DNA from 3 places in the Actinoplanes sp. NPDC051388 genome. Region 1 is predicted to be linked to each of the others. Evidence: riboswitches for the same ligand, from Rfam matches in the RefSeq annotation. Region 1 holds a riboswitch; each other region holds the start of a gene.
The links. A riboswitch is a leader RNA that binds a small molecule or an ion and turns the genes downstream of it on or off. The one in region 1 is predicted to bind cobalamin.

Region 1 (9,769 bases):
CAGCAGCGTCGATTTGCCGGAGCCGTTCGGCCCGACCAGCGCCACGACACGGCCGGCGCGGAGCTCGATGCCGGCACCGTGCACGACCGTGCGGCCGTCATAGTCCAGCGTGAGCTCCGCGCCGATGAGCGCACCAACCCCATCCATGCAGGTGAGGCTAACCTAACTTCCTGCGGATCTCCTACTCGGGCTGGTCACGCCGCCCTTCGCGGCTCAGCACCGCCAGATTCCGCTTGAGGGCGTTGAGGTCCTGCAGGTCCTGCCGGTTCGACCCGGCCGCCGCGTGCAGGTGTGCCGGGTGTGCGGCTCCCGGGCAGGTCACGCGCGGGTTCCACATCGCGAACCGGCCGGCCGGGTTCGACTGCCACGCCCACACGTGCAACGAGTAGTAGGCGGGCAGTCCGAAGCGGTTCGGCGCGGCGGTCACGTCGAACTCGTGGCCGAACAACCGTGGCGGCCGGCGGTGCGCGCTGTCCCAGTCGGCCTTGAGGACGACGTATTCGACGGCGGCGAGGACCAGCGTGCCGTCGCGGCCGGGCGCGTAGACCATCGCCTCCGGACGGACCGCCTCGACCCGGCCGTCGCCGACCAGATCGGACCGGGCCCAGTGCACCCCCATGCCGCCCATGCCGGGCATGTCGATGCACGCGATCCCGCTCGCGTCGGTGAGCAGGGCATAGCCGCGCTGTTCCGCGACGGCGATGCTGTGGAACTCCGTGGTGGCGGCCCGGACCGGCCCGAGGCCGGACGGCTCGGTCGCCCGGGCGACCGACATCGTGCCGGTCACCAGCAGGACCGTGGCGGCGGCGGAGCCGAGAAGGATGCTGCGGCGCATCGTCAGGCCCCTTCCTGCACGGGGTGGATCTCGTCGGCGACGAGCCCGTGCGCGGTCCGGTGCACGGTGTTCGCCGCCTCCGCGTCGGGCGCGTCGACCAGGCAGAAGATCTTTCCGGCGGCCTCGTCGACCCAGTACCTGAGGTACTGCACGTCGTAGCGACCCTGCGCCTGCAGGTCGGCCTTGTGCGCCTCGGCGACGTCGTCGAAGGACACTCCGCCGGCGATGTGGTGAACGTCCATGAAGAGCGGCATGACAGGTTCCTCCCGGGTTCGGATGCGGACCCCTGTCACGGTAGGAATGCGGCTCTGACCTGGGCATCGGCAGTCGATGCCCAGGTTGCGCGGCGGATTACCCAGATCGGGCGGCGGCGCGCGAGGACACCCCGAGCTTGCCCAGCACGGCGGACACGTGGTGGTGCACGGTGCGCTCCGAGATGTAGAGCCGGCCGGCGATCGCGGCGTCGGTCAGGCCCTCGCGCAGCAGCGCGAGCACCTCCGCCTCGCGTGGGGTGAGCCCGTGCGGGTTGGCGCGGGTGGCCGCGCGGGGTCCACGCGGGACCACGGTCTCGCCGGCCCGCCGCATCATCTGCCGCACCCGCGCGGCGGACCGATCGGCGCCGATGGAGGTGACCAGGTCCAGGGCGGCGGCCGGCGCGGATCGGGTCAGCGCCATCGCCTCGTCGTGCGGGCAGCCCGCCTCGCGCCACCACCGGGCGGCGGCCTCGTGCTCACCGCTCAACTCCAGCGCATAGGGCTCGGGCGGCGACTCGGGGCGCGGGCCCGGCGCCGCCAGCCGGTCCAGCCAGACGGCGAGCTCGGCGCGCAGCCACACGTCGTCGTCCGGCGAGCCCGCCGCGGCCTCGGCGACCCGCTCGTCGAGCCGCCCGCCCAGCCAGGCCGCCTCGGCCGCCACCGCGGCCACCCGCAGCGGCCAGCTGCGCTCGTCGACGCTGACGGCGAGCTGCCAGGCCTGCTCCAGCGCGTCGTCCGCGGCCGGATCGCCCTGTCGCAGACGGGCCGCCGCGAGCGGAATGAGCAGCGCCAACCGGTTGACCGGCGAGATCGTCCCGCGCAGCGTCTCCTCGATCAGGGCGACCGATTCGGCGAGCCGCCCGGTGCGCAGCAGGGCGGCGGCGTGGGTGCCGCGCAGGCAGACGCCGTACGTCGTCACGTCGTGCTCGTGGCAGAACGCGATGCCCTCGGTGTAGTGCTTCTCGAAGTCGGTGAACCGGCACCGGTCGACCGCCGACTGGCACAGGTTCGCATAGGCGCGGCCGGCCTCGTCCTCCCAGTCGTGCTCGACGGCGAGCTCCAGCGAGCGCAGCAGGTCGGGGAAGCCGTCCCGCCCGGCCGCCAGCTCCAGCATCCCGATGCTGTTGAGGCTGTATGCGACCGCCTTCGGCGCGGATGCCTCCGCGGCCTGGCGCAGTCCCTCCCGCGCCGCGGCCAGGGCCTCCTCCCGCGGATGCGTCTCGCTGATCACCGCGGCATGGAGCGACTGCGCCCACGCCTTCTCCGGCGACGCGGGCCGGCCGGCCATGACGGCGAGCGCCTCGTGCGCGGCGGCCGCGGACTCCTCGCCCCGGCACAGCCGCCAGAGGCAGCGCGACAGGCCGCGCAGGTTCTCGCTGATCCGCACGGGGTCGCCGAGTCCGCGGCGCAGCGCCAGCGCCTCGGCCCGTTCGGCCGCCGACTCCGCCCAGCGGTCCGTCAGCGCCAGCGCCGTGGCCAGCCCCTCGTGCAGCTCCGCGCGGGCCGCCGGGTCGCTGCCGCCGGCGAAGCGCAGCGCCCGCTGGAACTGCGCCGCGGCCTCCCGGTTGGATCGCAGCGCCACGGCGTCCGCGGCGGCGAGCGTGGCGTGCCGCAGCGCTTCGTCGGTCGCGCCGGCCGCCTCCGCGTGGTGGGCCAGGCGGGCATGATCCGCCGGCGTCCCGGCGCGCACCGCGGTCAGCGCCAGCGCGTGCAGCCGCGACCGCCGGCGTGCCGGGATCGCCCGCTCCACCGCGAGCCGGGTCAGCTCGTGCCGGAACCGGTAGGCCTCCGGCTCGCCGACCAGCGTGCCGGAGTCCAGGCATTCGTCCAGCGCCTCGGCGGCCGCGCCGGCGTCCAGCTCGGCGACCGCCGCCAGCATCGGCCCGTCCCCCGGCCGGGTGAGCACCGCCGCCGCGCCGAGCACCTGACGCGCCGCCGGAGACAGTCCCGCGGTGCGGGCCGCCACCACGTCACCGACCGTCCGCGGCACCTCCCCCGGCCCGGCGCTGAGCACCTCCTGCACATAGAACGGCACCCCGCCGGTGAGCCGATGCACCTCGTCCGCGTCGCGCCCGCGCTCGCCGGCCATCCGGCGCACCGCCTCCGGCGAGAGCGGCGCCAGCGAGAGGCGCCGGGTGCCACGATGGGAGGCCACCTCACCGATCACCGTACGCAGGTTCGCCACGTCCCCCGGCCCGTCGTCCCGGTAGCTGACCACCACCAGAGCCCGGGTCCGGGCGATCCGCCGGGACAGATAGCGCAACCAGTCGAGCGTGGCGTCGTCGGCCCAGTGCAGGTCCTCCACCACCAGCACGGTGGTGGCGCCCGGGTCGTCGAGAGCGGACAGGAACGCCGCGAACAGCTCCCGCCGATCCGCGTCCACCCCGCTCAGGGCCAGCAGCCGGCCGCCGACGCCGAACGCGATCTCGAAGAGCGGGCTGAGCGGGCGCGGCGTGAAGCTGCCGTCGCACGCGGACCACCACCAGCGCAGGTCGCCGCGCTGCTCGCGGAAAGCCTCCAGCAGCGCGGTCTTGCCGACCCCGGCCTCGCCGGAGACGAGCACGAAGCGCCCGCTGCCGGCCACCGCGTCGACCGCATAATCGTCGAGAGCCCGCAGGAAGTGCTCTCGCTCGACCAGCTCCATCGAGCGAGCTTACGTCTCGCCGGCCCGCCACGCCGACACACCATCTGGTGTTGTCATTTAGCCGTCACGGCCATATATGGTGTGCCCCGCAGCTGGTTCGATCATCGCTCCACGGTGGTCGAGGCAACAGGGAACCCGGTGCGAAACCGGGACTGCCCCGCAGCGGTGAGTGGGAACGACCGCCGTCATGAAGCACTGAGCGCGAGCTTGGGAAGCGACGGCCAGTAGGCGACCGACAGGTCACGCCCGCGAGTCCGAAGACCTGCCAGCGCGCCGCACGCGTCGCGTGCGGCGGTCGATGGCCGCGTGGGACGGCCGACGCCATCAGCCGGACGACCGCGTCCGGCGGCGTCCCCCTGCGCGCCCGTAACGAGGGGGACGGATGCAAGTTCGCAAGCGCGACGGCAACACCGAGACGGTGGACGTCAACAAGATCGTCAGGGCGGTCGAGCGGTGGGTCGCCGACCTGGACGAGGTCGATCCGCTGCGGGTGGCGACCCGGACGATCAGCGGCCTCTACGACGGCGCCACCACTGCCGAGCTGGACAAACTGTCGATCCAGACGGCCGCCGAGCTGATCGGCGAGGAGCCGCAGTACTCACGTCTGGCGGCGCGGCTGCTCGCCGCCTTCGTGGAGAAGGAGGTGCGCGGCCAGGAGGTCGCGAGCTTCAGCCAGTCCATCCGGTACGCGCACCTGCAGGGCCTGATCGGCGACCCGACCGCCGCGTTCGTGGCCCGCCACGCCCGCAAGCTCGACGACGCCGTCGACCCGGAGGGTGATCTGCGGTTCGAGTACTTCGGCCTGCGCACCGTGGCGGACCGCTACCTGCTGCGCCACCCGTCGTCGCGGCTCGTGGTCGAGACCCCGCAATACTGGCTGCTGAGGGTCGCGTGCGGACTGTCGCAGTCGCCGGCCGAGGCGATCGGCTTCTATCGGCTGATGTCGTCGCTCGCCTATCTGCCCAGCTCACCGACTCTGTTCAACGCGGGCACCCGGCACACCCAGATGTCCTCGTGCTTCCTGGTCGACTCGCCGCGGGACGAGCTCGACTCGATCTACGAGCGCTACCACCAGGTCGCGAAGCTGTCGAAGTTCTCCGGCGGCATCGGCATCTCGTGGTCCCGGGTCCGCGGCCGGGGCGCCCTGATCCGGGGCACCAACGGCCGGTCGAACGGGATCGTGCCGTTCCTCAAGACGCTCGACGCGGGCGTGGCGGCGGTCAACCAGGGCGGCCGTCGCAAGGGCGCCGCCTGCGTCTATCTGGAGCCGTGGCACCCGGACGTCGAGGAGTTCCTCGAATTGCGCGACAACACCGGCGAAGATTCGCGCCGGACGCACAACCTCAACCTCGCCAACTGGATCCCCGACGAGTTCATGCGCCGCGTCGAGGCTGATGCGGACTGGTCGCTGATCGACCCGTCGGATGCCCCGGATCTCCCGGACCTGTTCGGCGACGATTTCGACGAGGCCTATCGCACGGCCGAGAAGAAGGCGGTCAAGACCGTCAAGGCCCGCGATCTGTATGGCCGGATGATGCGCACCCTGGCTCAGACCGGCAACGGCTGGATGACCTTCAAGGACCGGTCCAACGCGCTCTCCAACCAGACCGGCGCGCCCGGCAACACCATCCACCTGTCCAACCTGTGCACCGAGATCCTCGAGGTGAACAGCGACGACGAGACCGCGGTCTGCAACCTCGGGTCGATCAACCTCGGCGCGCACGTCACCGCGGACGGGGTGCAGTGGGAACGGCTGCGGGCCACGGTCCGCACCGCGATCACCTTCCTGGACCGGGTGATCGACATCAATTTCTACCCGTCGGAGCAGGCGGCGGCCTCGAACCCGCGGTGGCGGCCGGTCGGGCTCGGGCTGATGGGCCTGCAGGACGCGTTCTTCCAGCTGCGGCTGCCGTTCGACTCCACCGCGGCGAAGGAGCTGTCCACCCGCGTACAGGAAGAGATCTTCCTGACCGCGCTCGAAGCCTCCACCGTTCTCGCCGAGCGCTTCGGCCCGCACCCCGCATTCGCCGAAACCCGTGCCGCACAAGGCAATCTGCACCCCGAGCTGTGGGGCGCCTCGGTCGGTCAGACCGAGCGGTGGGCGGCGGTGAAGACTCGGATCGCCGAGCACGGCCTGCGCAACTCGCTGCTGATCGCGATCGCGCCGACCGCGACCATCGCCTCGATCGCGGGATGTTACGAGTGCATCGAGCCGCAGGTGTCCAACCTCTTCAAACGCGAGACGATGTCCGGCGAGTTCCTGCAGATCAACACCTATCTGGTACGCGAGCTGAAGGCGCGCGGCCTCTGGACGGCGCGGGTTCGCGAGCAGATCAAACGGACCGAGGGTTCCGTGCAGGGCATCGCCGAGCTGCCCGCCGAGGTCCGCGAGCTGTTCCGCACCGCGTGGGAGCTGCCGCAGAAGGCGCTGATCGAGCTGGCCGCGAGCCGGCAGCCGTTCGTCGACCAGTCGCAGTCGCTGAACCTGTTCCTGAGCGCGCCGACCATCGGGAAGCTCTCCTCGATGTACCTGCACGCCTGGAAATCCGGGCTCAAGACCACCTATTACCTGCGTTCGCGCCCCGCGACGCGGATTCAGCAGGCGACCGTCTCGATCGAGCTCACCCCGGCCGAGGCCTGCTCCCTGGAGAACCCCGAGTCCTGTGAGGCGTGCCAGTGAATCAGAGGTTGCTCGATCCCGGCATGGACCTGACCCTGCGGCCGATGCGCTACCCGCACTTCTTCGACCGCTTCAAGGACGCCATCAAGAACACCTGGACCGTCGAGGAGGTCGACCTGCACGCCGATCTCGCCGACCTGGCCGGGCTGTCGCCCGCCGAACGGCACCTGGTGTCGCGGCTGGTGGCCTTCTTCGCCACCGGGGACACGATCGTGGCCAACAACCTGGTGCTCAACCTCTATCAGCACGTCAACTCCCCGGAGGGCCGGCTCTATCTCTCCCGGCAGCTGTTCGAGGAGGCGGTGCACGTCCAGTTCTATCTGAATCTGCTGGACACCTACGTGCCCGATCTCGCCGAGCGGGCGGCCGCCTTCGACGCGGTGGAGAACATTCCCTCGATCGCCCGGAAGGCGGAGTTCTGCTTCACGTGGATCGACTCGATCTATGAGATGCGTTCCCTGAAGTCCAAGGAGGACCGGCGGGCCTTCCTGCTCAACGTCATCTGCTTCGCCGCGTGCATCGAGGGCCTGTTCTTCTACGGCGCCTTCGCCTACGTCTACTTCCTGCGCTCGCGGGGCGTGCTGCAGGGCCTGGCTTCAGGCACCAACTGGGTGTTCCGCGACGAGTCCATGCACATGGCGTTCGCCTTCGACGTCGTCGACACCGTTCGCGCCGAGGAGCCGGACCTGTTCGACGACGCCATGGTGCAACAGGTCAGGGACATGCTCGCCGAGGCCGTCGAGTGCGAGGTGCAGTTCGCCGCCGACCTGCTCGAACAGGGCGTTTCCGGGATGTCCCTGACCGACATGCGCGAGTATCTGCAACACGTCGCCGACCGGCGGCTGGCCCAGCTGGGCATCGACCCGCTCTACGGCAGCACGAATCCGTTCGCCTTCATGGAGCTGCAGGACGTGCAGGAGCTCTCGAACTTCTTCGAGCGCAAGGTCTCCGCCTATCAGGTGGGCGTCTCCGGCACGGTCAGTTTCGACGACGACTTCTAGGCATCAGTTCGGACGGATCGGCAGGCGTTCGCCGGCCAGCAGGCGGCGGCCGCCCTCGACCTTGGCCTCATAGGGGTCGTCGAGTTTCCACAGGCGGGCGAGCTTCTCGGCCTCGTCCCAGTTGTAGCCGGCGTGGAAATACGCGTCCAGCTCACTGTCGATGGTCGGCGGCTCGGCGGACGGGGACTTCGATTCCCGTCCGCCGGCGGCCGTCGGCGGGGGCGCGGACGGCGGCTGGGCGGCCTCGCCCTGGATGAAGGCGTTCATCTGCACCAGGCCGAGCAACACTCCGGCGCCGAGCAGCACCCCGCTCGCCGACTGCATGAGCAGGCGCCGCCGGCGGTAGACCCGGGCCAGCGTCTCGACACGGTTGTACACCGCGCCAGGGTCGGGGGCCTGGTTCTCGTGTTCCTCCAGGGCCTTGCGGAACGGGTGCTCAGGGTAGTTCACACCTACCTAGACGGCTGTCGCTCGGGATCTGTGCAGTTGCCGGTCGAAGAAGTCGACGATCACGGCCAGCGCCTCCCGTTGCACCTCGTCGACCTGAGGGACACCGTCGGCGCCGGTCTCGGGGTAGATGTAGCCGTGGATGTCGTGGCTCCAGGAGCGCCACTCCGCGTCGGCCCGCTTCTCGGCCAGCAGGTCGTAGGTCAGCCGGAAGATGCCCTGGAGCTCGTCCTGCTCGCGGCCGAGGACCAGCGCCGGGATGTCGACGCCGTCGAGCCGCCGGGAGACCTCGTCCGGGTCGGTGATCCGGGCGCGGGCGCGGTCGGCGCTGCGTACCTCGAGGTTTTCGATGTTGCGCAGTCCGTCGGTGACCTTGACCGTCGGGGCGTCGTCGAGCCGCAGGGTGAGGAGCTCGTGGGAGGCCGGTTCCGCGGCCACGCCGGCCCGGAGCAGGCCTTGATATTGCGAGCACAGCTTGAACAGCATCTCGCCGGCATGGCTGACGCCGAGGTGCAGCAGGCGGTCGGCGTCGATGCGGGGGTGCCGCGCCACGTGCCGGAGCACCGCGACCTCGTCCTCGTACTCGAGGGGTGCCCGGCTCATCAGCTGCATGCCCTGCCGGATGTCGGTCCGCAGCGGCCCGCCGGTCTGATAGCCCAGCTCGACCTCGGTGCGGTAGCGGCTCCAGGCGCAGGCGTAGCCGGCGTCGAGGAGCACGTCGGTCACGTGCCGGAACCGGTGCACCCGGTCCCGCAGCCAGGCGAGCCCGCCGCCGCCGTTGCCATAGGCGACGAAGACGAACGGGTGCGGGCCGTCGCCCTCGGGCAGCCGCAGGGCATAGGGCGTGTAGAGCCCGTCCAGCGTCTCGGCCAGGAAGAAGTGCGCGGGCCGGTCGGATCCGGCGAGCGTCTCGGTGAACACCGGATCGTCCATCACGACGCCCTCAGCTCGACGGTCAGCCGGCCGAGCGGGCCGAGCTCGACGGCCGCGGTCTGGCCCGCGGCGACCGGCAGCGGCGGCAGCACCGACCCGGTGATGATGACGTCGCCGCCTCGCAGCCGCTCGCCGCAGGCCTCGAGCAGCTCGGCGGTCAGCCGCACCACCTCGACCAGCTCGCCGGTCAGCGCCGCGACGTCATCGGTGGCGGCGACCTCCGCGCCGTCGCGCAGGATCCGCGCGTGGATCTCGTCGGGGCCGGTCCAGCCCTCGCGCACCGGGCCGAGCAGCACGTGGCGGTGGAAGATGTTGCCGGCCAGGATCGTGCGGACGTCCTCCGGCGGCGGGTCGACGTCGGCCAGCTCGATCGCCGCCGACAGCCCGCCGACGGCCTGCCGGACGGCGTCCCAGGACGCCCCGACCGGCACGTCGCGCGCCAGGTGCACCGCGATCTCCGGCTCCAGCATCGGCGCCGCCCAGCCCGCCAGGGACACCGCGGCGCCGTCCGGCAGCAGGTTGCTCCGCAACAGGAAGCCGACCAGCGGGCGGTCGATGCCGAACTTCGCCCCCGCGGCCGGCGAGCCGAAGCCCACCTTCCAGCCGAGCGCGCGCTCGCCTTTCCGGAGCCGCTCCGAGCGGGAGGCGAGCTGCACGCGCATGCCGTCGATGATGCGCACGTCAAGCGCGGTCATTCCGCAGGCCCGTGCTGGTGCGTGTAGGCGTAGCCGGTCTGGTCGAGCGCGCCGGCGCCGCTCCAGCCCCAGATCAGCACGACGTCCTCGGTGCCGGTGTTGTCGAAGCCGTGCCAGTGTCCGCGCGGGGTGAAGATGACGTCGCCCGCGGTCGACGGCTCGCGGCCCTCGTCGGTGTAGATCTCGCCGGATCCGCTCAGCACCACCAGGAATTCGTCGGCGTGGTGGTGCAGGTGCCGTTCGTGCCGGGCGCCGGGCGGCAGCACCGTCTTGCCCACCG
Region 2 (9,769 bases), on a different contig from region 1:
TACGCGGTCGTGAAAGGCCGCCCGCACCTGCGGGTGGAGAACCGCGTGTTGCCGGCCGGCCCGACCGTGGTCGACACCATCGCGAACGCCGCCTTCTACTACGGGCTGGTCCGGGTCCTCGCCGAGGCGGAGCGGCCACTGTGGACGCAGATGTCGTTCAGCGCGGCCGAGGAGAACTTCCACGCCGGCGCCCGGCACGGCATCGACGCCTCGGTGTTCTGGCCGGGCCTGGGCTATGTGCCGGTCACCGAACTGGTGCTGCGCCGGCTGCTGCCGATGGCCAAGGAGGGCCTGGACCGCTGGGGAGTGTCGGCCGGCGAGCGCGACCGCATGCTAGGCATCATCGAGCAGCGCTGCCTGACCCACCGCAACGGCGCCTCGTGGCAGGTGGCGACGTTGCACGCGCTGGAGGCGGACGGCCTGGACCGGCAGGAGGCGCTGCACGAGATGCTGCGCCGCTACCTGCCGCCGATGCACGAGAACATCCCCGTCCACGAGTGGCCACTGCCCTAACGTCAAGATCAAATTCAGACGGCTACGCGCGACGGAGAATCCGGCGTGGCACACCCGCCGGGCCGTCGCGGGTCACCCCCTCCGCCCCGGCGCCGGGCGGGCCCGTCAGACCGCCGCTGCCGCGGCGACCACCCGGCGGGCGAAGGCCGGATGCCCGGCCCAATGCAGGTGCAGATAGGACGCGTGCAGAGCGCGGGTGGCGAAGCCCTCGGGGTCGTCGCCGCGCCACTGCCAGGCCGCGCCACCCGCCGGTGAGAGCAGCAGACCGGACCGCGGGTGCACGCTCGTGCGGTGGAACTCGTGGCCGGTCACCCGGGTGCCGGCCGGCGCCAGCGGGCTGTCCGTCAGGGCGACCGCGTCCCGGTAGCCCAGGGTCAGCTTCGGGGTCATCGAGGCGTCCGCGTCGAGCACGCCGCACATCGGGGCGCCGTCCAGGGTGTGGCAGAGCCAGAGCAGGCCGGCGCACTCGGCGACGATCGGGCCGCGCAGGTCGGCGACCGCCTCGAGCATCGGGGTGTTGGCCGACAGTTCTCTCGCATAGACCTCGGGGAAGCCGCCGCCCACCACGAGCGCCCGGGTGCCCGGCGGGAGGGCGGTGTCGCGCAGCGGGTCCACGGTCACCACGTCGGCGCCGGCGGCGGCCAGGAGTTCGGCCGTTTCCGCGTACGCGAAGGAGAAGGCCGGACCACCGGCGAGCGCGACCACCGGACGGCCCGGCACCGGATCCTCGGCCGCCGGGCTCCACGGCGCGGCCGAGAGGGCGGGCGCGGATCGCGCGACCGCCAGCACCGCCTCGAGATCGACCGCGGCCGCGATCAGGTCGGCGAGCGCGGCGACCGACGCCAGGGCCTCGGCGCGGCGTTCGGCGGCCGGGACCAGACCGAGATGCCGGGACGGCGCGGCCACCGCATCGGCGCGCCGCAACGCGCCCAGCACCGGCGTGCCGACCTCCTCGCAGGCGTCGCGCAGGATGCCCTCGTGCCGTTCCGAGCCGACCCGGTTGAGGATCACCCCGGCGATCCGCGCGTTGCCGAAGCTGCGGAAGCCGTGCACCAGCGCGGCCACCGACCGGCCCTGCGCGGCGGCGTCCACGACCAGCAGCACCGGCGCTTCGAGCAGCGCCGCCACCTGCGCGGTCGAACCGGTCTCGCCGGCCCCGGTGCGCCCGTCGTAGAGGCCCATCACGCCCTCGACCACGGCCAGCTCCGCGCCCGCCGAGCCGTGCGCGAACAGCGGCCCGATCAGCTCCTCGCCGCACAGCACCGGGTCGAGGTTGCGGCCCGGCCGGCCCGCCGCGAGCGCGTGGTAGCCGGGGTCGATGTAGTCCGGCCCGACCTTGAACGGCGCCACGGTCAGGCCGCGGGCGGCGAAGGCGGCCAGCAGCCCGGTCGCCACCGTGGTCTTGCCGTGGCCGGAGGCGGGCGCGGCGATCACCACCCGCGGGACGCTCACCACTCGATGCCCGCCTGGCCCTTGCGGCCCGCGTCCATCGGGTGCTTCACCTTGGTCATCTCGGTGACCAGGTCGGCCGCGTCGATCAGGTCCGGGTGCGCGTCCCGCCCGGTGATCACCACGTGCTGGGTGCCCGGCCGGTTCCGCAACGTGTCGACGACGTCCGCGACGTCCACCCAGCCCCACTTCATCGGATAGGTGAACTCGTCCAGCACATAGAACGCGTGCGTCTGCGCGGCCAGGTCGCGCTTGATCTGCGCCCAGCCCTCGGCCGCCTCGGCGGCGTGGTCGCGCTCGGTGCCCGGCCGCTGGATCCAGGACCAGCCCTCGCCCATCTTGTGCCAGGTGATCCGCTCGCCCAGCGCCTTGAGCGCCTTCTCTTCACCGACCTTCCACTTCGGACTCTTCACGAACTGGAAGACGCCGATGTCCCAGCCCGCGCTCCAGGCCCGCAACGCCATCCCGAACGCCGCCGTCGACTTGCCCTTGCCGTGTCCGGTGTGGACGGCCAGCACGGCCTGCCGGCGGCGCTGGCGGGTGGTGAGCCCGTCGTCGGGAACGACCTCGACCCTTCCCTGCGGCATCAGGCGGCTTCCAGGGCGTCGAGCGGCACCAGGTCGGCGTCGAGCGCGGCGGCGAGCCGACCGGCCAGGCCGAGCCGCACCGGCCCGGACTCGCAGTCGACCACCACGGCGGCCACCCCGGCCAGGCTCGGCGCGATCAGCGCGGGGTCGGGCCCGCTGGTCGCGCGCCCGTCGGTCACCACGATCAACAGCGGCCGCCGTCGTGGATCGCGCCGTCGCTCGGTCGCGATGGTGGTCACCGCGGCCCGCAAACCCAAGGCGAGAGGGGTACGCCCACCCGTGCGCAGAGTCGCCAGCCGGAGCACCCCGACCTCGTGGCTCGACGTGGGCGGCAGCACCTGCTCGGCCGTCTTGCCCCGAAACGTGATCATGCCGACCCGGTCCCGGCGCTGATACGCGTCCCGCAGCAACGACAGCACGGCCGTCTTCACCACGGTCATCCGCTTGCGCGCCGCCATCGAGCCGGACGCGTCCACCACGAAGAGCACCAGATTGGCCTCGCGTCCGACGTGCACCGCCTCGCGCAGATCGCGCGGCTCGACCGTGCGCGATCCTCGGTGGATCGCCGCGCGCAGCGTCGCGGGCAGGTGCGGCGCCCCGGCCAGTTTGCCGACCGGCTCCCGCGACCCGGTGACCCGGCCGCGCCGCGCGCGAGACGGCGACCGCCGCCCGGCGTGCCCGGCCACCGCGCCGCGCTTCGCGATCGTCAACGTGCGGGGCCGGTAGGCGGGCCCGGCCGCGGCGGGCGCCGCGACCGGCACCGGCTGCGGGTCGTGGGCCGGCTGCTGGTCCTGGGCCGGCTGCTGGTCCCGGACCGGCTGCCCGTCCTGTTCCACCTGCTCCTCGGTCCGGTTCGTTCCGTCGCCGCTCTCCGGCGGCGGGCCGTCGGACGGCTCGGGCCCGTCTCCCCCACCGGGCGGTGGCGGCGGCGGGGGCGGGTCCTCGTCGTCCTCGCCGTCGCCGGCCGCGTCGAGCGCGTCTTGCAGCTTCTGCTCGTCGCTGCCCGGCGGGTCCAGCGGATCCTTGCGGCGCCGGTGCGGCAGCGCCAGCCGCGCCGCGTCCTGCACATCCTCGCCGGTCACCCGGTTTCGCCCGTGCCACGCGGCCAGCGCCACCGCGCAGCGCGCCACCACGATGTCCGCGCGCATGCCGTCCACCCCGTAGGCCAGGCAGACCCGCGCGATCCGGTCGAGCTCCGCATCGGGCAGCAGGACCGACGGCGCCGCCGCGCGGGCCGCCGCGATCCGGGCCGCCAGCTCGGCGTCCGACCCTTCGAAGCGGGCCGCGAACGCGACCGGATCCGCCTCGTAGGCCAGCCGCCGGCGCACCACCTCGGCGCGCTGCTTCGCGTCCCGGGGCGCGGTGACCGTGACCACCAGGCCGAACCGGTCGACCAGCTGCGGGCGAGGCTCGCCCTCCTCCGGGTTCATCGTGCCGACCAGCAGGAACCGGGCGGCGTGCTTGACCGACACCCCGTCGCGCTCGACGTGTGCCCGGCCCATCGCCGCCGCGTCCAGCAGCAGGTCGACGAGGTGGTCGGGCAGCAGATTGACCTCGTCCACGTAGAGCGCGCCGCGATGCGCGGCGGCCAGCAGACCCGGTTCGTAGGCCTTGACGCCGTCGGCCAGCGCGCGCTGGATGTCCAGGGTGCCGACGACACGGTCCTCGGTGGCGCCGACCGGCAACTCCACGAGCGTCGCGGGCCGTGGGCCGTGCGGGGCGTCGGCGTCGTGCGGGCCGTCGGGGCAGTCGGCGTCCGGCGCGCCCGGATCGCACGCGAACCTGCACCCGCGCACCACCTCGACCTCGGGCAGCAGGGCGGCCAGCGCCCGCACCACAGTGCTCTTCGCGGTGCCCTTCTCGCCGCGGACCAGCACCCCGCCGACGGCCGGGGAAACGGCGGTGAGCAGCAACGCGAGGCGCAGATCGTCGAGGCCCACGACGGCCGAGAACGGGTACGGCGGCAGCACGGTCATCCCTTCCGGCGGGTGTCCACGCCCGCGCTCCGGTGCATCGAGCGGCTGGAGTTCCTGACTCCCGGGATCAGCAGGATCCCCGGTCACAGTGGCGGGACCGTCCCGGATTCGCACCGGGTTCCTCCACTACCGCTCGACCGCCACTCAACCCGACGGGAAGGTGCACCGTCAATGTGATGCGTTCGCGACGCCGTCTTCCGTCTGTTTTCCGCCGCGGGTCGACACGGCCTTCTCGGTGCCGGGCAGCGGCTCGGGCGCGATCTTGTCCAGCTCGGCCACCAGATCGGCCACGGCCAGCGCGGACCGCTCGATCAGCGGCCGCATCCGGCGGTAGAGGGCGGCGTTGTCTGGGTCGGGCACTGTCGGCTCGGCGATCTTGACCAGCGCCGCCGCCTGATCGAGGTCGGGCAGGTCGCCGAGCGCGTGCCAGCCGAGCAGGCAGGCGCCCAGCCCGGTGCCCTCCGGGGTGTCCGCGATCGACACCGGCAGGTCGAGCGCGGCGGCCAGCACGCCCACCCACAGCTCGGAGGCGACCGCGCCGCCGGTGGCCCGCACCTCGGTGAGCGGGAAGCCCTCGGCGGCGAACGAGTCGCTGACCAGCGCCAACTGCTGGCACACGCCCTCGACCGCGGAGCGCACCAGGTGCGGCCGGCCGTGCTCGCGGCGCAGCCCGATATAGGCCCCGCGCATCCCGGCCCGCCACCAGGGCGCCCGCTCGCCCAGCAGATAGGGCAGGCAGAGCAGGCCCTCGCTGCCGGGCGGCGCGGTCTGCGCCTCGGTGAGCAGCGCGGCGTCGGTCTCGTCGGCGTCCTCGCCCTCGGCGGCCGGCCGGGCGAACCCGCCGGCGAAGCTCTGCCCGGCCCAGCGGATCACCGAGCCGGCGTTGTTCACCGCGCCGCCGACCACCCAGCGGTCCTCGGTGAGCGCATAGCAGAACAGCCGGCCGGCGGCGTCCGCGGTCGGCGCGTTCACCACCGTGCGCAGTGCGCCGCTGGTGCCGAGCGAGACCGCGGCGACGCCGGCCGGAGTGGCGCCGACACCCAGGTTGGCCAGCGGGCCGTCGGCGGCGCCGATGATCAGCGGGGTGTCCCGGGGCAGGCCGGCGGCGTCCGCGACCGATGGCTTCAGGGTCAGCTTCGTGGTGGTCGGGACCACCTCGGCGAGCTGGTCGGCCCGCACGCCGGCGATTTCCAGCGCTTCCGGGTCCCACTGCCGGGTGTGGATGTCGTAGAGCCCGGTGCCGGAGGCGATCGAGAGGTCCACCAGGAACGGCGCGTCGGCCACCGCGGCCAGCACCAGCTCCTTGACGCCACCCCAGCGCGGGGTCTCGCGCAGCGTGTCCGGGTCGTTCTCCCGCCACCAGGCCAGCTTGGTGAGCGGCGACATCGGGTGCACCGGGGTGCCGGTGCGAGCCTGCAGCGCCTTCGCCCGCCCGGCCAGCTTCTCGCTCTGCCCGCCGGCCCGGCCGTCCGCCCAGGTGACCAGCGGGCCGAGCGGGCGACCGGCGTCGTCCATCGGCACCAGCGCGTGCAGGAACGCGCTCAGGCTGACCGCCACCACCCGGTCGCCGCGCCCGGTGCACTCCGCGGCCACGTCGACGATCGCCTTGACGGCGGCCTTCCAGAGCTGGTCGGGGTCGAGCTCGGCGCGGCCCGGCGCGGGCACCGACAGCGGGTAGTGCACGCTGGTCAGCGCCCGCAGCTCGCCGTCCAGCCCGGCGGCGACGCCCTTGGTCGCGGTGGTCCCGGTGTCGATCCCGATCACGACGTCCATGGTCCGACCCTAATCGGGCAGGGCCTCCACCGCCGGTCGGCCGCCCCGGGTGACCCGCAGCGACGAGGCTGCCGGCGGCAGCAGGGCGGCGTCGCCCTGCACCGGCAGCCAGTCGCCGTTGCCCACGCGGTAGGCGAGGCTCGCGCTCTCGGTCGCGACCACGAAGCCGCGGTCGCCGGGCAACCGCACCCGCAGGCTCGCCGGCTGCGCCGGGTCCCCTTCGGTCACGCCGAAGAAGAACGACTTGCCGCCGAGGTAGGCGTAGGTTCGGACGGTGCGCTTGACGGCGACCGTCTGAACCACGAACGGGCTGCCGCCCGGCAACGCGCCGGTGATCCGCCAGGTGATCACCTCGGGCGGCACCGGGAAGCCGAACCGGTCGTGATAGTCCTCCCCCACCGCCGGGTCCCAGTCGATATCGACGCGGCCGAGCTGCCGCACGATGGTGGGCATCGGATCGGTTCGCACATTCGTGATCGTGGTGACGTTCGCCAGCCCGGGACCGCCGTCGCCGCCGGAGCGCAGCGCGATGGTCATGCCGCCGGCCTGCGCGGGCACCCTGGTGACCGAAGCGCCGTCGCGGAAGGTGAGCCGCGTGAACCTGCGATCGGGCCGGCCCTCGTCGTCCCAGCGCAGCTCGGGCGAGTAGTCCACCGGCCGCCCGTCGTCGATCACGACCAGCACATCGCGCCGCGGCCCGGCGAGGAAGGCGCGGCTGTGGTCCGACGCGGTCGACAGTCCCTCGAACGAGGCCTTCCCCAGGCGGCCGTCGACCCGCTCGAGGAACCCGATGATGCCGAACTCCTGCACGCCGGCCCCGGGCACCTCGCGGATCGGGATGCGCTGCGCGACCAGGGCGACCGGCCCGGCCGGTGTCTGCCCGGCCCACGCCACGTGCGGCGGGCCCACCGTGCGGACCTCACCGATGTCGGCCGGCCAGGCCGCGCGGACCTGCCGGAGGAAGTCCTTGTCGCCCGCCAGGTCGCCGCGGGTCGGGAGGTCGAGCAGGTCCGAGGCCGGCGGCACCGCGTCCGGCCCGCCGGGGTGCCAGCGGATCGCGGCCGCCGAACCCGCGACCGCGGCCGCCAGCCCGGCGCCCAGCACGGCACGGCGGCGGACCACCCGGCGGTGTCCACCGGCCCGCACCCGGTCGAGCAGGTCGGGCGGCGCGTCGAGGTGCCCGGTGGCGCGCTCCAGCGCGTCGCGGACGTCGAGATCGGTCATCGCAGGCTCCCCTCGTGGATCCCCAGGGACGTGCGCAGGCGGGCGAGGCCCCGTGAGGCGTTGCTCTTGACGACGCCCTCCGAGCAGTCCAGGGCCTTGGCCACGTCCGCGATCGGCAGGTCGTCGAGGTAACGCAGCACCACGGCGGCCCGCTGCCGGGGTGGCAGCTCGCGCAGCGCGTCGAGCACGGCGGCGCGGATCGCCACGTCGTCGCTGTGGTCGCGCTGCGGCACGTCGTGATGGTCGAGCGGCGTCTCAGGCCGGCGGCCGCGGCGGCGCCAGCGGTTGGTCGAGCGGTTGACCAGGGCGCGGCGGGCATACGCCTCAGCGGAGTCACCGATCCGGCGCCAGCGCACGTACATCTGCTCGAGCACCTCCTGCAGCAGGTCCTCGGCGGCGTGCCGGTCCCCGGTCAGCAGGTAGGCCACCCGCAGCAGTCGTGTGCTGCGGGTGCGCACGAACTCGTCGAAGTCGCCGCCCACCGTCGCCCTCCCCCGTTGTGTCACTCTCCAGGACACCGGGCGGGTCAGGAAGGTTGCAGCAGTTTCGCGTACCCGTCCCGGAGGTCTTCCCAGCCGTGGTTCTTCGCATCCTGGCCGCGGATCACGCCGACCGGGTCGCCGTCCAGCAGCCGGCCCAGGACCACGACGCAGAGGTGCCAGCCCGCGGCGACCATCGGCTCGATGCCCGCGTTCGGCGAGCTGTGCCGCAGGGTCAGCCGGGTGCCCGCGCCGACGGCCTCCAGCTCCCACCGCAGCCGGTCCTCGCCCCAGGTGTATTCGAGCAGGCGCGGCTCGTCGGCGGCCAGCACGGTGGCCGGCAGGTCGGTGCGCTCGTCGCCGTCCACCATGGTCAGCGTGGTGTCGCCGGTCGCGCCGAGCGGTCGCGCCGCCGCGAACGGCGCCCACCGGTCGATCTCCGCCGGGTCGGTCAGCGCGGTCCACACCCGCTCGGGCCGGTGCCGCAGCTCGCGCACGAAGATCAGGGTCCAGCCGTCGTCCGCCGGGACGACGGTGGCGCCGCCCGGCTCGCCAAGATCCAAAGACATGATCACTCCAGTCAGGGGTTGCGGTCGAGGTGACGCTCGAGCTGGTCGAGGTGCCGGCTCCACAGCTCGCGGTACGGCCGCAGCCACGCGTCGAGCTCCTGGAACGGCCCCGGCTCGAGCCGGTAGAGACGCTGCTGGGCGACCGGCCGGGCACTCACCACACCGGCGTCGCGCAGCACCCGCAGATGCTTGGACACCGCCGGCTGACTCATCCGCAGCTCGGCGACCAGCCCCGCGACGCTGCTCTCGCCTGCCCGCAGCACCTCCACGATGCGCCGCCGGGACGGCTCGGCCAGCACGGTCAAGGAATCCAGCGCCATGCCCCGAACATGCCAGGTCAGTTATATAACTGTCAAGGCATGCTGGGTCGTGACATTCTTCGAGGGTGCGGGTGCTGATCGTGACCTCGGGGTCGATGGGCGACGCGGCCCCGTACACCGGTCTGGGTCGTGGTCTCCGCGAGGCCGGCCACGACGTGGCGGTGGCTTCGCACGCGCCGTTCGCCGCCGCCTTCGAGGCCGCCGGCCTCCCCTTCACCCCGATCCCGGGAGATCTCCGCGAGCTGCTCACGCGGGCCGTTCCGGGCACCGGCCCACGCGCGCTGACCCGCCTGCTGCGCCTGGCCCGGCCGCTGATCGCCGACCTGGGCGCCGGCATCGCGGCCGCGGCGGAGGCGTTCCGCCCGGACGTCCTGCTGCTGTCCACGCTGGTGGCGCCGCTCGGCTACCAGGTGGCCGAGGCGCTCGGCATCCCGTGGGCCGGGGTGTTCCTGCAGCCGATCGCCCCGACCGGCGACTTCGGCTCGGTGCTGCTCGGCGGCCGCTGGATCGGCCGGCGCGGCAACCACGCGGTCACCGCCCTGGCCGGCCGGGTCAGCCAGGTGCTCTATGCCGGCCCGGTCCGCGACCTGCGCCGCGAGCTGGGCCTGCCGCACGAGCCGATCGGCAGCCTGCGCGCGTGGCAGGACGGCGGCCGGCATCCGACGTTCCACGGCTTCAGCCCGGCGGTGGTGCCGCGCCCGTCCGACTGGCGCCCGCAGCTGCGGATCACCGGCTACTGGTGGCCGGCGCGATCGCCCTGGGAGCCGCCCGCCGGCCTGAGCGACTTCCTGGCGGCCGGGGCGCCGCCGGTGTTCATCGGCTTCGGCAGCATGCGGCCCGGCGCGGACCTGTCCGGCGTGATCCGCGAGGCGGTCCGGG
Region 3 (9,769 bases), on a different contig from region 1:
CTTTACGCCCCTTTGGGCGGTCTCCACATCTTGCGATTTTGGTCACCATCCACCCGGAGAAACGCATGAGAGGCGTAGGTTCGGGCGCTTCCGTGTGTTACCCGTCGGCGAGTCGCCCTAAGCGGACCTCCCGGGCGCGTCGCGCCCGCCGATCACCATCATCAGGCTCGGCCGGCCGCCTGCGCAAAGTCCGGCATCCTGGGCTGGTCGGTCTTCCCTTGGGGTAGGCCCGGCCTTTCGCCCAAAGTCTCGCGCCGAGGGTCGGGGCTGAGTGTGGGTGGGCGCGCTCCGGTCGGTCTTGTTGGGGGTGAGTCCGGGCTTGCGCAAGGTTCGCGTCGAGGGCCGGGGCTAGGAGCCGGTGTGCGTGCTCCGATCGATCTTCCGGTGGGATGGGCCCGAGTGCAGGCGCGAGGTTCTCGTCGCGGGCCTGGGTTCGATGGTGGTGTGCGCTCCGATCGGCCTTTCATCGGGGTGGGCCTGGCCTTTGCGCAAGATTCGCGTCCGACGCCCGGGCGCAACGCCGGTGCGCGCCCTGCGATCGCTTGTCTCGGTCGCTTGCGCGAGGTCGGTGGCGCTGCCGTCGAAGCTAGGCACGGCGGTCGGCGGACGCCCGCGGTGCCGGAGTGCTCCCGGCTGCTTCGCGGGCTGGGCCGCCGAGGGCGGCCAGCGCGGCGGCAAGGTCGCCGATCTGCGAGGAGAGCTGCGTGGCGCGGTCGTTGGCCGCGTCCGCCTCGGCGCGGGCCGTGGTCAGGCGCCGCTCGAGGTCGGCGATATCCCGGGCCGAGGCCTTCCGGTCGCGCTCGGCGGTCGCTTCAAGATCACCGACGGTACGCCGCAGACGCTCCCGTTCCCGCCCCTCGTCGTCGGCGGCTTTCCGCAGCTCGTCCAGTTCCCGCACGGCGGTGGCGGCGTCCTTGCGGGCCACCTCGGCGTCGGCACGAGCGGCGTCCAGTGCCTGCTCGGCAACCCGAGCGGCCTGGCCGGCGGCGATCGCCGCACGCTCAGAGTCATCCGCATCGCGCCGCGCGTTCTCAACATCGCGCCGCGCGGTTTCGGCCTCGTGCTTGGCATTCTCGGCGTCCCGGCGGGCGGCCACGGCCTCGCCGCGCACCGCCTCGATCTCGGCCCTTGCCGTCGTCAAACTCTCGGTGGCCGCATCCCGGTCGGCCTCAGCTCGGGTCCGCGCCGCCTCGGCCGCGGTGGCGGCCCGCAGCGCCTCGTCCGCCTCCACCCGCGCCTGCCGCACGTCAGCGGCTGCCGCCTCCGTCGCGGCACGCGCTTCCGCGTTCGCTGCCTCCACCGCGGTTCGTGCTTCCGCGTTCGCTGCCTCCACCGCGGCCCGTGCTTCCGCGGTAGCCGCCTGCACCAGGACCTGAGCCTCGGCCTCGGCCTGCTGCACCGCCTGACGGGCGTCGGCCACGGTCTCGTCGGCGAGCCGCCGGGCCTGCGCCGCAGCCTCGTCGGCCGCCTCCGCCCGGCCGCGGGCCTCGTCCCGCTCGACCAGGGCGGCCGACGCGCGCTGGTTGGCCAGTGCGGTGGCCTCCGCGGCCTGGTCGGCTTCGCGGCGGGCTTCGTCCCGGTCGGCGTGCGCGGCGGCGACCACCCGCGACGTCTCGGCGCGGACATCGGCCATCTGGCGCTCGACGCCGGCCGGGGACATCTCCTCGTGCAGGGCCTCGGTGAGCGTGCCGACCAGCTGGTCGAGCCGGTCGACGGCTTCCCAGGTGCGGGCCACCTCTCCGGCCAGGCCGGGGGAGGCGCGGTGCCGCATCCGCACGTTGCGCGAGGCGCGCTGGCACTCGCCGTCGTTGTCCCGGCAATAGCGGAAGGGCCGTCCCGCCGAGGCCCGCTGCGGCACCGGACGTCCGCAGTGCGCGCAGGGCCGGGTCTCCGCGAGCGTGGCGACAGTCTCATCCATCGCTCCAGAACCTAATCCCGCCCGCCCCGCCGACGCCCCCGCCACGCCCAAGGCAACGAACATCCTAGGACGCTCTACGCGACGTGCGCCAGGTCGCTCGGCGCGGGCCAAGAACAAGCAGGAATCAACGACGACCCACCAAGGCTTTGCCGCGACCAATGAGGCGAAGGTCGAGCTTGGAAGGAGCAACGACGACCTGCCGTGTCGGCTGGGCGAAGGTCGAGCTGTGAAACAGATCCAGGACGACCTGCCATGGCCGGCCAGGTGAAAGTCAGGCAGCGAAGCGATCTCCGACGATCCGCCGCGGCCAGCCAGGCGGAGGTCAGGCTGGGAAGGAGCCAGCGACTACCGGCCGTGGCCAGCCAGACGGGCGGCCAGCCGGGGAAGCAGTCCATGACGACCTGCTGTGGGCCGGCCAGGCGGAGGTCAGTCGGGGAAGCAATCCGCGAACCACCCGCCGTGGCCGGCCAGGCGGAGATCAGTCGGGGGAGCAGTCAAACGACGACCCGCCGGGTGGGGGTCAGGCTGTGGTCTGGGCCTCTTGTAGGCGCTCGGCTGCCCGGTCGAGCTCGAGGTGCAGGGTGCGCAGGTCGTCGCCGACGCCGGTGTGCAGGCGGCCTGCGCGGGCCTCGTCCTCGATGCGGGCGCACACTTCCTGCACGGCGGCGGCGCCGATGTTGCCGGCTGCGCCCCTGAGGGTGTGCGCCTCGTCCTCCACGTCGGTCAGGGAGCCGGCCCGGAAGGCGTCGTCCAGGGCCGCCACGTGTCTCGGGGCGCGGTCCAGGAACGAGTCGACCAGCCGGCGCACCAGGGCGCGTTCGGGCTCGGTGCCGTCTCCGGCCAATTCGTGCAGACGGCGTTCGATCGGGTCGGCCGCCGTGCGTACCGGGAAGGGGCGGGTCGGCGGCGAGCCGGCGCCGATCCACCTGGCCAGCGTCTGATCCAGTTCGGCGGGGTTGACGGGTTTGGCCAGGTAGTCGTCCATGCCGGCGGCGAGGCAGCGGTCCTGGTCGGCGACCAGCGCGCTGGCGGTCATCGCGATGATCGGGGTGTGTTTCGTGCCGGCCTCGCGGCGGCGGATCTCGTCCGTCGCGGTGAAGCCGTCCATCCGGGGCATCCGGCAGTCCATCAGGATCGCGTCGTAGTCGCGGCGGGCGGACATCTCGCAGGCCTCGACGCCGTCGCCCGCCACATCCGCGCGATAGCCGAGGCTGGACAGGATGCCGGTGGCCACCATCTGGTTGATGTCGTTGTCCTCGACCAGCAGGATCGTGCCGCGGCCGGCCGGTGTCGCGACCGGCTTGGTGGCGACCGGCACCGGTACGACGGCCGCCATGCTCTTGGCGAGCAGGTCGTAGAGCGCCGACCGGTGCACCGGCTTGGGCAGGTAGGTGGGCGTGCCGGCGCCGTCGTCCCCGGCCGGGGCGTTCTCGTTGAGCACGATGATGTGCACCGGCGGGATGTCCGGGTCGTCGGTGACCAGGCGGGCCAGGCCGGTGGTGTCGACGTCGCCGGGGTCGGCGTCGAGGAGCAGCAGGTCGTAGGGGCGGCCGTGCGCGGCGGCATCACGCAGGGTGCGCAGGGCGGCGGCCGCGGTGTCACTGGTCGTGACGGCCATCTGCCAGCGGCGCAGGTCCTCCTCCAGTTCCTGCCGGTCGGGGCCGGTGCCGGCGATCAGGATGCGCAGGCCGCTGCCCGCGGCGGGGGTGCCGCAGGTGGAGCCGGTGGCGGTCTCGAACGGGATCTCGCACCAGAAGGTGCTGCCCTGGCCGGGTTCGCTGTCGACGCCGATGGTGCCGCCCATCGCCTCGGTGAGCTGCCGGCTGATGGCCAGGCCGAGGCCGGTGCCGCCGTACGTGCGGGTGGTCGACGCGTCGGCCTGGGTGAACGGTTCGAACAGCCGCTCGGCGTCCTCCGGCGGGATGCCGATGCCGGTGTCGGTGACCTCGAAGCGCACCACGACCGCGTCGGCGCCGGGCCGGGTGACGACCGGGTCGGCGCGCAGCGTGACGCTGCCCCGACCGGTGAACTTGACCGCGTTGCCGGCCAGGTTGATCAGGATCTGCCGGACCCGGCCGCCGTCGCCGCGGACCATCACCGGCAGGTCGGCGCCGCGGCGGGTGACGAGCGCGAGGCCCTTCTCGTCGGCGGACGGCGCGATCAGTGCGGCGGTGTCGGCGAGCACCGCGGCGAGGTCGAAGTCGTGCTCGTCGAGGACGATCTTCCCGGCCTCGATCTTGGAGAAGTCGAGGATGTCGTTGATGACGCCGAGCAGGGCGTTGCCGGCGGTGTGGATGCCGGTGGCGTAGCGGCGCTGGCCGGCGTCGAGTTCGGTGCTCATCAGCAGGCTGGCCAGGCCGAGGACGCCGTTCATCGGGGTTCGGATCTCGTGGCTCATGGTGGCCAGGAATTCGCTCTTGACCCGGCTCTGGGCGAGCGCCTCGTCCCGGGATTTCTCGGCCTCCAGGGTGGCTTCGCGCAGGTCGGTGACGTCGAGGGAGACGCCGCAGACCGCGTAGAGCTCGCCGTGGGCGTCGTGCAGCGGGAACTTGTTGCTCTCGTAGATCCGCCCGCGGCTGTCGGTTTCCTCGACGTGGATGGGGCCGTTGTGGGCGCGGGCGTCGGCGGCCCGCCAGACGGCGCCGAGCACCGGGTCGACGACGTCGTCGGTCTGTCCGATGATCTGGCCGGGTTCGAGGCTGAAGGCCCGCTCGAACGTGGTGTTCGCGAGCAGGTAGCGGCCGTCCAGGTCCTTGACGTAGATGAGCGACTGGCTGTTGGCGATGATCGCGCCGAGCATGGCGGCCTGGGCGTCGCGTTCGGCTTCGGCCTCGGCGCGGCCCTCGGAGACGCGTTCGCGCAGCTCGATGTCGTGCCGGCGCTGTTCGGCGCCGGCGTCCACGAACAGGGCGCCGGTGCCGCCGAGCAGCACGCCGTAGCCGCGGCGCAGGGTCCAGTAGTAGATGCCGACCAGTGCGGTGAGGACGTCCCAGACGGCAGTGGGCCAGAGGCTCCAGCCGGCCACGTGGTGCATGCCGAGCTGGTCGTAGCCGGCCCGCCAGTACATGGCGGCGTGGAAGGCGTGGCCGACGGCGCAGCTGAAGAAGATCAGCGCGGTGGCGACGGCGAGGCGGTTGGTGCGCAGCTGTCCCGCGCGCACCACCGGCACCAGGATCGCCATGCAGATCGCCGAGTATGCGACGGCGATGACGACGTTGCCGGCCAGTGCCCATTGCTGCGCCACGCAAACCTGATCGGCAGGGTCGCAACTTCACTGAGCCGCCGGGTGCACCGCGACTACAACTCGATGCGGGCGGCCGTCCGGTTTGTCGTACTCGGCGGCGAGCCGGTCGACCGCCGCGGTGAGGTCGGCGGCGAACGCGGCCCGGTCGGCGGCCGACGCGAAGCGGATCTCGGCGTCCAGGGCGTAGGTCGCGACTCGCTGGTTGGCCCGGGCGGCGCCGGTGAGCAGCGCGCCGACGTCTCGGACCAGGCGGGCGGCGACCGCGAGCAGCCAGCGGGCGGAGTGCCGGTCGGGGTGCCGGGCCGGGTCGGGGGCGACGGCCGCCGCGGCGGCCGGGGAGATGACATAGGAAGCGGCCGTGGCCTGCAGCATCCGCTCGGTGACGTTGCCCTTGCGGCGCTCCTCGACGAGCCGGACCAGGCCGTGGCTCTCGAGCGTGCGCAGGTGGTAGTTGACCTTCTGGCGCGGCAGACCGATTTTAGCGGCGAGCATCGTGGCCGAGCCCGGCTGGGTCAGCAGGGCCAGCAGTCTGCTGCGAATAGGGTCGAGCGATACCTCGGCGGCGGCCGGGTCCTCGATGACGTCGACGTCCTCCATGGTGATCGACTAAAGCACCGAAAAGAAAGGTGGTCCAGGTGGAGGCCCTGCCACACAACGCGGCGAACGAGGTCACGGGCGGCATCTGGCGGGACGGGTCCACGGTTCTGAAGGTCGCGACGCGGCGTCGGGAGGGGGCGGCGGCGCATTTCGCGGCGTCGGACGATCCGGGGCACTGGAACTACTGGCGGCGTGAGGAACTGGCGTACACCAGCGGTTTCGCGCACTCGGTCTTTCCCGAGCTGCCCGCGCCGCGGCTCTTGTCGGTGGTGCCGGGCCCGGAGCGGACCGAGCTGCGGCTGGAGTGGGTGGCCGGCCGCCCGGGGCCGTCCGGCTCGGTCGACGATCTGGCGGATGTGGCACGTCGGCTCGGAAACGTGCGGTTGTCGGCGGAGCCGTGGCTGGCCCGCGACTGGCTGCGCGACTACACGCTCGCCCAGCCGGTGCCGGACGACCTGGACTGGGACGCGCCGGTCGCGCTGGGTGCGTGGTCGCCGTCTCTGAGAGCCGATCTGCGTACGCTGTGGGAGCGCCGCCACGACCTGCTCGCCGCGGCCGACCGCCTCCCGCGCACGCTCTGCCACCACGACGTGTGGCCGATGAATCTGGTGTTCACGGACAACGGCCCTGTTCTGCTCGACTGGGCGTTCGCCGGGCCGGGCGCGGTGGGGGAGGACGCCGCCAATCTGGCCCTGGACTCGTTCTTCGACGGGTTGATGGACGTGTCCCGGCTGCCGGACGTGCTGGAGGCGGTGATCGACGGCTATTCGCGGGGCGTGGGGTTCGATGCGCGGCGGGCGGTCATGACGACCGGGGCGGCGAAGTATTTCTGGCTGGCGCCGCGGATGCTGCTGGCGGCGCGTACGCCGCGCACCGGCCGCCGGGGCTATGACGAGCGGGACTGGTCGGCGATGTTCGCCGGGCGTGAGCCGGTGCTCTCGGTGGTGGCGCGGTGGGGGCGCTCAGTGCTGTCCGAGTGACAGGTGCCACCGGCCGGCTCGGTGGGTCAGGCGGACTACGGCCAACGGCGGGACCTCGATCGCCCAGATGCCGTCCGGGGGCAGGCGCAGGGCGTGGGCGATGACGGCGCGGACCACCGTGGAGTGGGCGACCGCGGCGAGGTTGCGGCCGGCCTGGGCGTCCAGCCAGGCGCCCGCGCGCTGCCGGACGGCGGTCAGGGATTCGCCGCCGGGTGGCGCGTACCCCGGGTCGCTGAGCCATTGATGCAGGTCGCCGGGGTCGATGTCGCCGAGCGTGAGTCCGTCCCAGGCGCCATAACCGACGTCGGCGAGCGGGGCCGCGGTGGTGGCCAGGCCGCCGAACGCCGCCGCCGTCTGCTGCGCGGCCCTGGACGGTGCGGCCACCCAGCCCGGCACCCGGCCGAAGCCGGGGCCGAGCGCGACGGCCGCGTTCCGGCCTCCTTCGTCGAGATCGTGGTCGCCGCCGAAGAGCGCCTGCCGCAGGGCGGGCGTGGCCGCGGCGGCGACCAGTCGCAGACCGTTCACACTCCGGCGGTGACCGGCTTGCGGGCGGGCCGGCGGGCGAGCAGCGCGCCGAACCCGAGGCCGAGCGCCGTCCACAGCACCACCTGGGTGCCGAGCGACGACAGCCGGAAGTTCCACAGCAGACTTGGCGGGAACGTGTCCGGCACCTCGTCGATGTTCGGTAGCAGCACGTATCCGACGACGACCACGACGAGGAACGCGCCGAGTCCGGCGAGCAGTCGTTGCCACTCGGCCTTGCCCGCGCGGAAGGCGAGCACCGCCGCCCAGACCGCGACCAGGCCGATCACCAGGATCGCCAGGTAGCTGATGGTGCGCTGGTCGATCGTCGCCGGATTGCCGACGGCGGGCGGGTTGGGCGGATATTTCACGAACGGCACCAGCACCATGCCGACGAGTGCGGCCGCCGCCAACCCGACCGCCGCTCTCGTGTCGTCGGTGGTGCGCAGCCGGCGGCGCAGCAGCGTGTAACCGACCGCGAGCAGCCCGCCCATCGCCACGCCGTAGAGCGCGGTGGCGAGGAAGAGCCCGCCCTTCTGCCCGTCCCGCGAGACGAGCGCGTCCGCATGGTGATCGGCGGCGGGCGCGGCCGCCTCCTCGATGGCGATGGCGGCATCCACCTTCGGTTCCCCGACCGTGTAGGCGAAGAACCCGGCCAGCAGACCGGCGATCAGACCCGCGAGCAGGCCACGCAGCAGAATCGCGCCGAATCCGGGCGCGCGGTCGCCGGCCGTCAGTGGCACGGGACGCCGAGCAGGTGGCGGCCGTCGTGCATGAGCTCGTGCAGGAACATGCCGCCCTGCGAAACGGCGCCCTGGTCGAACGCGACCAGATAGGCCATGAGCAGAAGGGCGGCGGTCACCGCGAGCGCGGTCCAGAGCAGCCGCGCGGAGACCGCGGGGGCGGCGAGGGTGGTGGCCTTGGGCATGATTACTCCCTACGGGATGACGCGTCCCGGTCGACAGGCTGCGACGTGCGAGTGTCCTGGCTCACCGGCCCTCGCGGGCTGGTTGACAGTGGCGCGACCGCACCGGATTCCCACCGGATTTCCCTCACACCGCCGCAGATGGTTCCCTCAACCTATAGACGCCCGACGTTGAGCACCAGGGCCGCACGTTCGCGGTACGGGCGGCTATTCGTACCGGTACTTCAGCGAGTCCGCCTCCGCCTGCTCGATCTCGGCGAGCGTCAGCTCCGGCATCCGCAGCTGGGCCAGCGTCACCTCGGCCGACGTCGGCTGGGCGTCCGCCGGCAGCCACTGCTCCGGCTTCCAGGCCCCGCTGCGCAGCAGCGACTTGGGGCAGTGCGGGTAGACCTCGTCGATCCCCAGCACCAGCGCGCTGGCCGGCGGTTTACCCACGGCGGTCAGCTGCGACAGCAATTCGGGGCGAGTGGAGACGCAGGCCCGGCCGTTCATCCGCAGCGTCGTGGGGCGCCCCGGGATGATGAACAGCAGCGCGGCACGCCCGGTGGCGACGATGTTCTGCAGGCTGTCCAGACGCTTGTTGCCGGTCGCGTCCGGTATCGCCACCGTCCGCTCGTCCAGAACGGCGACGAACCCGGCGGGGCCGCCGCGCGGGGAGACGTCACAGTTGCCCTCGGCGTCCACGCTGGCGACCAGGACCAGCGACGCGCAACCGACCAGCCGCCGGGTCTGCTCGGTGAGCTCGGTCATCTGCTTGCGCACGGCCCCGGCGCCGGGCAGGTCGTATACCCGGCGCAGCCCTTCGAGGTCGCGCACGGCATCCAGGCGCAGCGAGTCGAAGGCACTGGCGGTGAGGGCTCGCGTCATGCCACCGACCTTAATGGACCGACGGCCGCCGCCCCGACCAGATCAGTTCCGCGCGAAATCGGACGTAGGTGGCGGGGTCGAGCCCACTTCACTCGAAGCCTGCGGCAACGAGACTTGGTGTTTCCGGCCGCCAGAAATCAGTCGGGAGTGGACACTCGGAGGGCAGGACACGTTCGACGAGCGACAATTAACATCCTAGGACGCTCTACGCGGCGTGCGGTCGGTCACTCGAGTCACCCTAAACCAGACCTAAAAACAAAAAGGAATCAACGACACCCACATCAAGATTTGGTTTGGCTCGTAAGGTCTGTTTGGGCTTGGCCAACAGCGCGAGGCGCTTCACGGGCAGGCTGAGCCTGCAACAAATGTCTTGAGCGAGCCGGAATCTGGGTGAGTTGCCGCAATGAGGGACGGCATCCCGGCTACGGTCGGCGTCGACGCTTTCCTCGGACGCCGCCGGTCAAGCCGACCACGCGGGATGCCTCGGTCCTGGTCCGCCGGCCAAACCCACACCGCCACCCGGCACTCCGCGCCCCGGCCCGCCCAGCCCCGATGGCTTCACCCTTCCGGCAAGGCGGTGCACCGCAGACCATCTTGGCCCGCACAACGGCGGCGGATGTGGATAGGTTGCTGCTCACCTTCGCGGCGGCGGCCTCAGCCGGCACCCGCGCACTCCTGCCTGCGGCCAGGTCACTACCGCGACCGGCGCCCGGAGC

Region 2: it holds a riboswitch for cobalamin, as region 1 does, so the genes downstream of both, ACZ6TI_RS43865 (VWA domain-containing protein) here and ACZ6TI_RS39095 (ribonucleoside-diphosphate reductase subunit alpha) in region 1, are expected to answer to the same signal.
Region 3: it holds a riboswitch for cobalamin, as region 1 does, so the genes downstream of both, ACZ6TI_RS14590 (CbtB domain-containing protein) here and ACZ6TI_RS39095 (ribonucleoside-diphosphate reductase subunit alpha) in region 1, are expected to answer to the same signal.

What each region holds. Positions count from the first base shown of each region.
Region 1 covers NZ_JBVJIP010000021.1:28,537-38,305, forward strand. The annotation lists gene ACZ6TI_RS39075 (ABC transporter ATP-binding protein) at 1-147, opposite strand, end outside; gene ACZ6TI_RS39080 (hypothetical protein) at 182-835, opposite strand; gene ACZ6TI_RS39085 (DUF4242 domain-containing protein) at 838-1,089, opposite strand; gene ACZ6TI_RS39090 (ATP-binding protein) at 1,187-3,733, opposite strand; cobalamin riboswitch at 3,810-4,017, shown strand; gene ACZ6TI_RS39095 (ribonucleoside-diphosphate reductase subunit alpha) at 4,116-6,413, shown strand; gene ACZ6TI_RS39100 (ribonucleotide-diphosphate reductase subunit beta) at 6,437-7,414, shown strand; gene ACZ6TI_RS39105 (hypothetical protein) at 7,418-7,864, opposite strand; gene ACZ6TI_RS39110 (alpha/beta hydrolase family protein) at 7,871-8,794, opposite strand; gene ACZ6TI_RS39115 (2-keto-4-pentenoate hydratase) at 8,794-9,489, opposite strand; gene ACZ6TI_RS39120 (cupin domain-containing protein) at 9,486-9,769, opposite strand, start outside.
Region 2 covers NZ_JBVJIP010000027.1:84,880-94,648, forward strand. The annotation lists gene ACZ6TI_RS43850 (glutamate-cysteine ligase family protein) at 1-513, shown strand, start outside; gene ACZ6TI_RS43855 (cobyrinate a,c-diamide synthase) at 619-1,968, opposite strand; gene cobO (cob(I)yrinic acid a,c-diamide adenosyltransferase) at 1,962-2,549, opposite strand; gene ACZ6TI_RS43865 (VWA domain-containing protein) at 2,549-4,525, opposite strand; cobalamin riboswitch at 4,552-4,674, opposite strand; gene ACZ6TI_RS43870 (gluconokinase) at 4,694-6,298, opposite strand; gene ACZ6TI_RS43875 (hypothetical protein) at 6,308-7,522, opposite strand; gene ACZ6TI_RS43880 (SigE family RNA polymerase sigma factor) at 7,519-8,004, opposite strand; gene ACZ6TI_RS43885 (SRPBCC family protein) at 8,049-8,570, opposite strand; gene ACZ6TI_RS43890 (ArsR/SmtB family transcription factor) at 8,582-8,890, opposite strand; gene ACZ6TI_RS43895 (glycosyltransferase) at 8,956-9,769, shown strand, end outside.
Region 3 covers NZ_JBVJIP010000005.1:69,713-79,481, forward strand. The annotation lists gene ACZ6TI_RS14560 (coiled-coil domain-containing protein) at 587-1,918, opposite strand; gene ACZ6TI_RS14565 (hybrid sensor histidine kinase/response regulator) at 2,439-5,162, opposite strand; gene ACZ6TI_RS14570 (helix-turn-helix domain-containing protein) at 5,190-5,759, opposite strand; gene ACZ6TI_RS14575 (phosphotransferase) at 5,798-6,739, shown strand; gene ACZ6TI_RS14580 (histidine phosphatase family protein) at 6,722-7,264, opposite strand; gene ACZ6TI_RS14585 (CbtA family protein) at 7,261-8,004, opposite strand; gene ACZ6TI_RS14590 (CbtB domain-containing protein) at 7,995-8,189, opposite strand; cobalamin riboswitch at 8,219-8,360, opposite strand; gene ACZ6TI_RS14595 (MSMEG_1061 family FMN-dependent PPOX-type flavoprotein) at 8,394-9,053, opposite strand; gene ACZ6TI_RS14600 (hypothetical protein) at 9,747-9,769, opposite strand, start outside.